2 regions of the Enterobacter huaxiensis genome follow, and region 1 is predicted to be linked to the other one. Evidence: predicted binding sites of a transcription regulator. Region 1 holds the regulator's gene; the other holds the start of a gene.
The links. The regulator Fur, encoded in region 1, represses iron uptake genes when iron is present. The targets are predictions, from matches to a motif close to ATAATAATGAGAACNACTATCAA.
Positions count from the first base shown of each region.

Region 2: the regulator Fur is predicted to act here: its motif matches at 2,813-2,835, upstream of sufA (Fe-S cluster assembly scaffold SufA).

Region 1 is NZ_CP043342.1:3,406,043-3,410,940, forward strand. Features, by position in the region: gene seqA (replication initiation negative regulator SeqA) at 1-322, opposite strand, end outside; gene ybfF (esterase) at 506-1,279, shown strand; gene ybfE (LexA regulated protein) at 1,408-1,695, shown strand; gene fldA (flavodoxin FldA) at 1,851-2,381, shown strand; gene fur (ferric iron uptake transcriptional regulator) at 2,673-3,119, shown strand; gene chiQ (ChiQ/YbfN family lipoprotein) at 3,266-3,595, opposite strand; gene chiP (chitoporin ChiP) at 3,643-4,898, opposite strand, start outside.
Region 2 is NZ_CP043342.1:2,781,806-2,786,703, reverse strand. Features, by position in the region: gene ycgZ (regulatory protein YcgZ) at 1-74, opposite strand, end outside; gene D5067_RS13320 (diguanylate phosphodiesterase) at 415-1,635, shown strand; gene D5067_RS13315 (MerR family transcriptional regulator) at 1,824-2,552, shown strand; gene sufA (Fe-S cluster assembly scaffold SufA) at 2,875-3,243, shown strand; gene sufB (Fe-S cluster assembly protein SufB) at 3,252-4,742, shown strand; gene sufC (Fe-S cluster assembly ATPase SufC) at 4,752-4,898, shown strand, end outside.

The DNA of each region.
Region 1 (4,898 bases):
CAAATGCGTTGTTATCGAGTGAATAAAGTGTAGACAGCACCAGCATAAAGCGGTTAACCGCCTTTTTCTGCTCTGCGTATTCGTCAGAGAGCAGCAGTTCACGCACCGCGCGCACTTTATCTTTTACAGGCGTCACGGCAGGTTTTGCTTGTGCAACAACGCTCGGCTGAGACGCGACATCTTTTGTGGCTGGGGTAGCAGGCTGTGAAGCGGCGGAAATTTTAAGCATACGCCGTAAAATGTCGGACGCGCTCTCCCCGATATGCCGCGTTTGGCTGGCAATAAACTGATAGAGTTCGTCATCAACTTCGATTGTTTTCATCTTAATCCAGTGCGATATCTTATCTGAATACAAGTCGTTGGGATTATAGGGTCAAATCCCAACAGCGGATAGCGTCAAACCCGGTTGGCGGCAAAAGTCAGATTAAACTGGATCCTTGCAGCCGGGCGGCAGAATGGTCAACATGATACCCTAACCTGACATACGTAAAAAAAGAACTTTGCCATGAAATTGAATACCCGAGCGCAAACTGCACAATCGCCGAACAATAATTCTCCCATCGTACTGGTTCACGGGCTTTTTGGCAGCCTGGATAACCTGGGCGTGCTGGCGCGCGATTTGGTTATCGATCACGATATTTTGCAGGTCGATATGCGAAATCACGGCCTTTCCGGGCGCTCGGAGGAGATGACTTACGCGGCGATGGCGCAGGATCTGCTGGATACGCTGGACGCTAACGGCCTGCAGAAGGTGACACTCATCGGGCATTCAATGGGTGGCAAAGCGGTGATGGCCCTGACGGCGCTGGCGCCGGAACGTATCAATGGCCTGGTGGTCATTGACGTTGCGCCCGTGGATTACGACGTGCGTCGCCACGATGAGATTTTTGCTGCCATCAATGCGGTAACAGAAGCGGGGGTCTCTACCCGCCAGCAGGCTGCCGCGGTGATGCGTGAGCATCTGGATGAGGAAGGGGTTGTGCAGTTCCTGCTGAAATCCTTCGTCGACGGAGAGTGGCGCTTTAACGTGCCGGTCCTGTGGGATCAGTATTCTCATATTGTGGGCTGGGAAGCTGTTCCCGCCTGGCCGCACCCTACCCTCTTTATTCGTGGCGGAAACTCCCCTTACGTCACCGACGCTTATCGCGACACGCTGCTGGCGCAATTCCCGCAGGCTCGAGCCCATGTCATTGCAGGTGCCGGGCACTGGGTTCACGCGGAAAAACCGGACGCTGTTCTGCGCGCTATCCGTCGCTATCTCACTGATACTGCGAATTGATTAAAAAGACAGCGACTGGACGGCGATGGGCTTCCAGTCGTTGGCGCGCCGTTTTCGCTGATGTATGATGGCGCGCTTATCGCCCGGGCTTTAGCAGGGCGGCGTGTTTCCCCCGAAGTCTCAGAATTATGGCCAAAGAACAAACGGACCGTACGACACTAGATCTGTTCGCGAATGAGCGTCGCCCGGGAAGACCCAAGACGAATCCGCTTTCACGCGATGAACAGCTGCGTATCAATAAACGCAACCAGCTTAAACGCGATAAAACTCGTGGACTTAAGCGTGTCGAACTGAAGCTGAACGCCGATGCTGTCGATGCACTAAATGAGCTGGCAGAGGCGCGCAACATCAGCCGCAGCGAACTGATCGAAGAGATACTGATCGCTCAACTCGAGGCTTTGCGCAGCAAGGCATAAGTCTGAAAATCCCCTTTATTACCCTTTTCATGTAGCACAGAGTGCAGTCCTGCGTGATAGCTGTTTCCGCAGGGTTGTCTGTTCTGCTATTATTGCCCTTATCCGTGGACAAATTGCGCCACCATACCATTAAGTTTCAAGAGGTTATTTTACTCATGGCAATCATCGGCATTTTCTTCGGCAGTGATACCGGCAATACCGAAAATATCGCAAAAAACATTCAAAAACAGCTCGGTAAAGACGTTGCCGATGTGCACGACATCGCCAAGAGCAGCAAAGAAGACCTCGAAGGCTATGACATCCTGCTGCTGGGTATCCCAACCTGGTACTACGGTGAAGCCCAGTGTGACTGGGACGATTTCTTCCCGACGCTGGAAGAGGTGGACTTCAACGGCAAGCTGGTTGCGCTGTTTGGCTGTGGCGATCAGGAAGACTACGCAGAGTACTTCTGTGACGCACTGGGCACCATCCGCGACATCATCGAGCCACGCGGTGCTGCTATCGTGGGCCACTGGCCAACGGCGGGTTATCACTTTGAAGCGTCCAAAGGCCTGGCGGATGACGATCACTTCGTGGGCCTGGCTATCGATGAAGATCGTCAGCCGGAACTCACCGCTGAGCGCGTTGAAAAATGGGTTAAGCAGGTTCGCGAAGAGCTGAATCTGGACGACATTCTGAACGCCTGATGGCCCTGCGGCGCAGCCTTGGTTGCGCCCATTTTCCAGGTAAAACCGATTAAATTAATTGCTACAAACTTTTAACTTTTTCGCTCAGACCTGTACAATATCCCCCTGGTAAAAAGTGGGTGCCATCGAACAAGTTTGTTGGTGATACCACGTTTTTATAAGCATACTTTGCTTGAGACTTGCAGTTTTCATTTAGCCATGGCAGTTCTATAATGAGACGCATTATCCCAAGTGCATTTTCTGTCACTTCTTCATTAGAAGTGAATCGTTTAGCAACAGGACAGATTCCGCATGACTGACAACAATACCGCATTAAAGAAGGCTGGCCTGAAAGTAACGCTTCCTCGGTTAAAAATCCTTGAAGTGCTTCAGGGACCAGACAATCACCATGTCAGTGCGGAAGACCTTTATAAGCGTCTTATCGACATGGGCGAAGAGATTGGGCTGGCAACCGTGTATCGCGTGCTGAACCAGTTCGATGACGCGGGCATTGTGACCCGTCATAATTTCGAAGGCGGTAAGTCTGTTTTCGAACTGACCCAGCAGCATCACCACGATCACCTGATCTGCCTCGACTGTGGCAAGGTCATTGAATTTAGCGATGATTCCATCGAATCACGCCAGCGTGAAATCGCTGCCCGTCACGGCATCCGCCTGACCAATCACAGCCTGTACCTGTATGGTCACTGCGCTGAAGGCGACTGCCGCGAAAACGACCACGCGCACGACGCGAAGTAAGTTCGTGTTTATACTCTGAGCCAGCCATTAGGTTGGCTTTTTTTTTGCGTTAAAAAGCCCGGTGGCGCTGCGCTTGCCGGGCCTACGGGCTATGACACCTTTGTAGGACCGGTAAGCGCAGCGCCACCGGGCATAATAACAGCGAATTAATTACTGTTATTGCTTCGAATTTCTTTCCAAATCTGGTCGCAACGCTTCGCCACTTCCTGATCGTTACCGGTTTTACGCGCCTGAATGCAGGCCTGGTAATCCATCACGCGGACGTTTTCCTGCGTCGCGAACTGCTCGTGCGCTTTCTCTTTCTTCAGCACGTTAAGCACGCTCTGACAGGCCTCGATTTTCTCCGGCGAACCTTCCGCAGTATTGATGCAGGCGCTATACGCCTCCTTCAGACGGGTGTCCTCTTTCGGCGCCTGTGTCTGAGCACACGCCACCAGCCCTGATGCCAGCAACGCGACGATTACAATTTTTTTCATCATGTGCAGTCTCCATACCGGCGGGACTCAGCCCGCCGGTGCGTTCATCAGAAGATGGTGAATGGTGCGATAACCATGAATTTCACGTCACGTTCATCCTGGAAGATGTTGCCGTAACCGCCCGCATAGCTCGGAATGTCAGAGTGGTTGTCATACTGCGTGAAGTGCAGTTTAAACATCGTGCCTTTCGCGCGCCCATCCTGCAGGGTGTAGATCGCATCCAGGCTGTAAGAGGACTCTTTCAGACGGTAGTTTGGATCGTAGTATGCGTCCGGAGTGGCCATATCAGCAGGCTTCGCGTCCCAGGCATAAGCGTAAGATGCCCCCACCGCCCAGCCAGGCAGGTTCCAGTTTTTGAGGTCGTACATCGCGCCGAAGAAGAGCGCTTTTTCGCCGTCGGCGTTGAAGTCAGAGCGGTTATCCCACCAGATATCCAGACGACCGTTGGACGATGCATAGGTTGGCGTCATACGCTGCAGGAAGTAACCCTGCTGCCCTTCCGCCTTCACCCATGTCCCTTCAAGACGCAGATCAACCTGGCCCACTTTGTAGCCGAAGGTCAGCGCCTGCAGCCATGCGGTGCCGTCATAGATATCGTTGACGGTGCCATTGCTCGCTTTATCACGGGTACCGTAGAACTGATAGCTGGTGCTCAGCGGGCTGCCCGCAACATCAAATTTGTAGCTGGCTTTTGCAAAGTACTGGTCAATATACCCTTCCGCCTGACCAAAAGCGGCTTCAAGCACCAGGTCGTTTTTGAAGTCATACTTCGCGCCCAGAGAGTGGAGATAGTCCACTTTGGTCTTTTTATCGTTCTGGTAAAACTTGTCCATCTCGATGTGCCACGGCGCTTTATATTCGTTGGTCCACATGTAGGAGAAGCTCAACGCGCCCGCATCGCCGTAGTCAAAGTTAGCCCCGGCTTCGGCCCCCTGATAGGTGCCCGGCATAAAGCTCCAGTGCGGTGCTAACAGCGTTTGACCGGTTGGCTGAATATAACCACCGCGCGCCCATACCGGGCCGTATTTGAATTTCGCTGCTGCCTTATACAGGCTGACGCCGCTTTTATCGCCGGACCAGTCTTCTTTATAGGCTTTATTACTGGAGGAGAAGGCGATTTCGTTCGGGTGACCGCTGTCGCCGTTTTCCGCCATTTCAATGGCCGTGAAGGCGGCAATATCCAGACCGAACATATCTGCAGCATAGCCCGACTGGAAATCGAGGTTGGCGTTCCAGGTTGAGTGAGCAAGGTTGGTTTTATATTTGTTTTCGGTGACGTCTTTACGGTCACGTTGACGCTGCC
Region 2 (4,898 bases), 620 kb from region 1:
GTAGGAAGCGCGGCTTTTTCGAAGTACTGCGCAATGGCTGCTGCTGAATCTGCGACATAACCGTTCTGGTTCATGTTTCGCTCCTGTAAATAATCGTAATAACTAACGTTACAATTAAGGTATACATTATTTTTAAATCTGTACATACAAAATGTACAGATTTTTAATATTTTCTTGATATATTTTATAATGTATCTATTTATCATTAACTTACACACTGCTTGTTTAACGTTATCGTCACAGGATATATTGTACAACCGCGGCTGGCTTAGAAGAGTTGTACAAGTGGGAAATAGCCCTTTGTAAAGGCCCTAAATCATTGAGATGTAAATTATTTGTCAGGCAATTAATGTGCTATAACCAAACTCTACCCACGTCTGTTTCGTGGCCAACCCCTTTATCCCCAGGAATAGCATGCTAACAACCATCATTTACCGCAGTCATATCTGCGAGAACGTTCCAGTTAAAGCGCTGGAAGAAATGGTAGATGCTGCAAATAGTAAAAACCGGCACTCCGATGTCACGGGGATCCTGCTGTTTAACGGCACGCATTTTTTTCAATTACTCGAAGGGCCAGCGGAAAAGGTGGCGGCAATTTATGAGCGTATTTGCTGTGACCCGCGCCATCACAACGTGGTTGAACTGTTGTGCGACCACGGCCCCAGCCGACGCTTCGGCAATGTCGGCATGGAGCTGTTTGACCTGCGCAAATACGACACGGATGAAGTCCTGCAGCAGGTCCTGGATAAAGGCACGACGAAGTACCAGTTGACCTATAACGACCGCGCCCTGCAGTTTTTCCGCACCTTCGTTGAGGCAACGGAAAAAGCCAACTATTTTGAGCTCCCGCCGGCGGATGCCTGGGATTTCATTCCCGAAGAGACGGCGCTGTCAGCGCAGCCTGAGGTAGTGGCAAAAGGGGCAGACTGCAGTTTCGCCTTCCAGCCCATTGTTGACCCCTTCATGCAGGAGGTTGTCTCATGGGAAGCGCTTATCCGCACGCCGTCCGGCGATTCGCCCGGCGCGTACTTTGCCAGCCTGCCGCGTGAAGAACTGTATGAGGCTGACCTGCGAAGCAAGCAGGTTGCGCTCTCTATGGCCAGCGCGCTGGGGCTGCAGACGCAAACGCTGTCAATCAACCTGCTGCCGATGACGCTGGTTAACGTCCCGCACGCGGTGGATTACCTGCTTACCGCCATCGAAGCCAACGGCTTTGTGCCGGAGCAGATTGTGGTGGAGTTTACGGAGAGTGAGGCGATCTCACGATTCGATGAGTTTACCCACTCGGTCAGGCAGCTTAAGAGCGCGGGCATTAGCGTGACGATCGATCACTTCGGCGCAGGTTTTGCGGGCTTACAGCTTCTCGCCCAGTTCCAGCCGGACAGAATTAAGATTAATCGTGATTTGATTGCCAATGTACACAAGAGCGGCCCAAGGCAGGCGATTGTACAAGCCATCATCAAATGCTGTGCATCGCTGGAGATTCAGTTCTGCGCGGTGGGCGTGGAGCTTGCTGAGGAGTGGATGTGGCTTGAATCTGCGGGTATCTCACAGTTCCAGGGGCACCTGTTTGCCGGCCCGCGACTCGGGGGGATTCCGACGATCGCCTGGCCTGAGAAAAAGGTTGAGTTTTGAGATTCCTGTACCTAATCATTGAGAGTTAGCTGTACGTTCAGCTAAATTTATACAACAATGTATTAACGAGTGGATGGTTTAGACCCCATCCACTTGTCTCCGAGCGAGGAGTTAGTTATACAAATGGTTTGTACAATCTGATAAGGTTGGTTAGGTTAGGTATGGAAGTATTGAGCGTGAGGGAGTTAATGGCCTATTACAGTATCGGCGAAGTCGCCGAACGATGCGGTATCAACCCCGTTACGCTGCGTGCCTGGCAGCGCCGTTATGGATTGTTGAAGCCGCAGCGCAGCGAAGGGGGTCATCGTCAGTTTGACGATGAAGATATCCTGCGGATTGAAGAGATCAAGCGCCTGATGAAAAGCGGCGTTTCGGTCGGCAAAGTCAAAGCGTTGCTGGAAAACAAAGACGTGGTGACTGAGGGGAACTGGGCATCGTTTCAGGAAGAGATGTTGACTGTTCTGCGTTACGCCAGCCCGGCAAGGCTGCGCGCCAAAATCGGTGAGTTCCGCCGGGATCATGCGATGGATTCGCTTATCGATAATATTATTACTCCCGTTCGTCAGCGAATGAATCAGGACCAGAACACGGTGCGCCACATGGCAAGCCTGCTGGACGGTGTGTTGATTGAATTTGCGATCGCGAGCCTTGCAGAGTCGCGAAAAAAAGCGGGTAAAGATGCGCTCCTCATCGGCTGGGAATGCGATGACCGTACGCATTTATGGCTGGAAGCGGCCCGGCTTGCGCACAAGGGCTGGCATATTGACGTTCTGGCGGAACCGATTGATTCTCCACGCCCCGAGCTTTTCCCTGGGCAGAATATCTTCGTCTGGACAGGACAGCCTCCTACGGCCCGCCAGCAGGAGCAGCTGGACCACTGGCGTGAACAGGGGTTCGCGGTGTCATTCCACCACTGATTTAAGGGGTCCGTCAGGGCCTTTTTTGTTTCTTAAGCGCCATTAGCCAGACTGCACAAAATCTATCTTAAAAATAGGCATTTCCGATGCATATTTTACTTTTCAATTTATCCTGCCGATTAGCGTTACAAAATGCATTATTAATCAATGCATTGAACAATTACGTCCATCCCATCCGCATCTCCTGACAGGGTCTATGCTTAATAAAAGCGGCCAAAAAGGGCGGTTTAGCCGAAAGCCCCTGCTCACAAGGGGTTGAAGTGATAATCGTTATCACTAACATGGTGTTATGCCCCTGAGGCTTATTACACGAGGTGGACCTATGGAATTGCATTCAGAAACCTTCAATCCTGCCGACTTTAGCTGGCGTGGCCTGACGCTTACGCCAGCGGCTGCGGCACATATTCACGAGCTGGTGGCGCAAAAGCCGGAGCTTCTCGGCGTGCGCCTGGGCGTTAAGCAGACCGGCTGCGCGGGCTTCGGCTACGTGCTGGATACCGTCACCGAACCCGGTAAAGATGACCTGGTGTTTGAAACCGACGGGGCAAAGCTGTACGTCGCCCTCCAGGCCATGCCCTTCATCGATGGCACCGAAGTCGACTACGTTCGTGAAGGTTTAAACCAGTTATTCAAATTTCATAACCCGAAAGCCCAGAACGAATGCGGCTGCGGCGAAAGCTTTGGGGTATAGGCGGTACTATGTCTCGTAATACTGAAGCAACGAGTGATGTGAACACCTGGAGCGGCGGAAACCTGAATTATAAAGAAGGGTTCTTCACGCAGCTGCAGACCGACGAGCTGGCGAAAGGCATCAACGAAGAGGTCGTGCGCGCCATCTCGGCGAAGCGTAACGAGCCCGAGTGGATGCTGGAGTTTCGCCTGAGCGCCTTCCGCGCCTGGCTGGAAATGGAAGAGCCGCACTGGCTCAAGGCGCACTACGACAAGCTGAACTATCAGGACTACAGCTACTACTCTGCGCCGTCCTGCGGCAGCTGTGATGACACCTGCGCCTCGCAGCCCGGCGCGGTACAGCAAACCGGTGCCGAAAACAGCTTCCTGAGCAAAGAAGTTGAAGAGGCGTTTAACCAGCTCGGCGTCCCCGTGCGTGAGGGGAGAGAGGTCGCGGTAGATGCTATTTTTGACTCCGTCTCGGTAGCGACCACCTACCGTGAAAAGCTGGGGGAGCAGGGCATTATTTTTTGCTCCTTCGGTGAAGCCATCCACGACCACCCGGAGCTGGTGAAGAAGTACATTGGTACGGTCGTGCCGAGCAACGATAACTTCTTCGCGGCGCTCAATGCGGCGGTGGCGTCCGACGGCACCTTTATCTACGTGCCGAAAGGCGTGCGCTGTCCGATGGAGCTGTCGACCTATTTTCGCATCAACGCGGAAAAAACCGGCCAGTTCGAACGCACCATTCTGGTGGCCGATGAGGGCAGCTACGTCAGCTATATTGAGGGCTGCTCCGCGCCCGTGCGTGACAGCTATCAGCTGCACGCAGCCGTGGTGGAGGTCATCATCCATAAGGATGCCGAGGTGAAATACTCCACCGTGCAGAACTGGTTCCCGGGCGACGGAAACACCGGTGGCATCCTGAACTTCGTGACCAAGCGCGCGCTGTGCGAGGGCGAAAACAGCAAGATGTCCTGGACGCAGTCGGAAACCGGCTCCGCCATCACCTGGAAATACCCGAGCTGCATTCTGCGCGGGGATAACTCCATCGGTGAATTTTACTCGGTGGCGCTCACCAGCGGCCATCAGCAGGCCGATACCGGCACCAAGATGATCCATATCGGTAAAAACACCAAATCCACCATCTTCTCGAAAGGGATCTCCGCCGGGCACAGCCAGAACAGCTATCGCGGGCTGGTGAAAATCATGCCGACGGCCACCAACGCGCGTAACTTCACCCAGTGTGACTCGATGCTCATTGGTGCAGACTGCGGCGCGCATACCTTCCCGTACGTCGAGTGCCGCAACAACAGCGCCCAGCTTGAGCACGAGGCGACCACGTCGCGTATCGGAGAAGACCAGCTCTTCTACTGCCTGCAGCGCGGGATCAGCGAAGAAGATGCTATTTCGATGATTGTTAACGGCTTCTGTAAGGACGTGTTCTCTGAACTGCCGCTGGAATTCGCCGTTGAAGCACAAAAACTCCTCGCCATTAGTCTTGAACACAGCGTCGGTTAAGGAAAGCACATGTTAAGCATTAAAGATTTACAGGTTAGCGTGGAAGAGAAAGAGATCCTGCGTGGCCTCAATTTTGACGTCAAGCCGGGTGAAGTTCACGCCATCATGGGGCCAAACGGCTCCGGGAAAAGTACGCTTTCGGCGACGCTGGCAGGA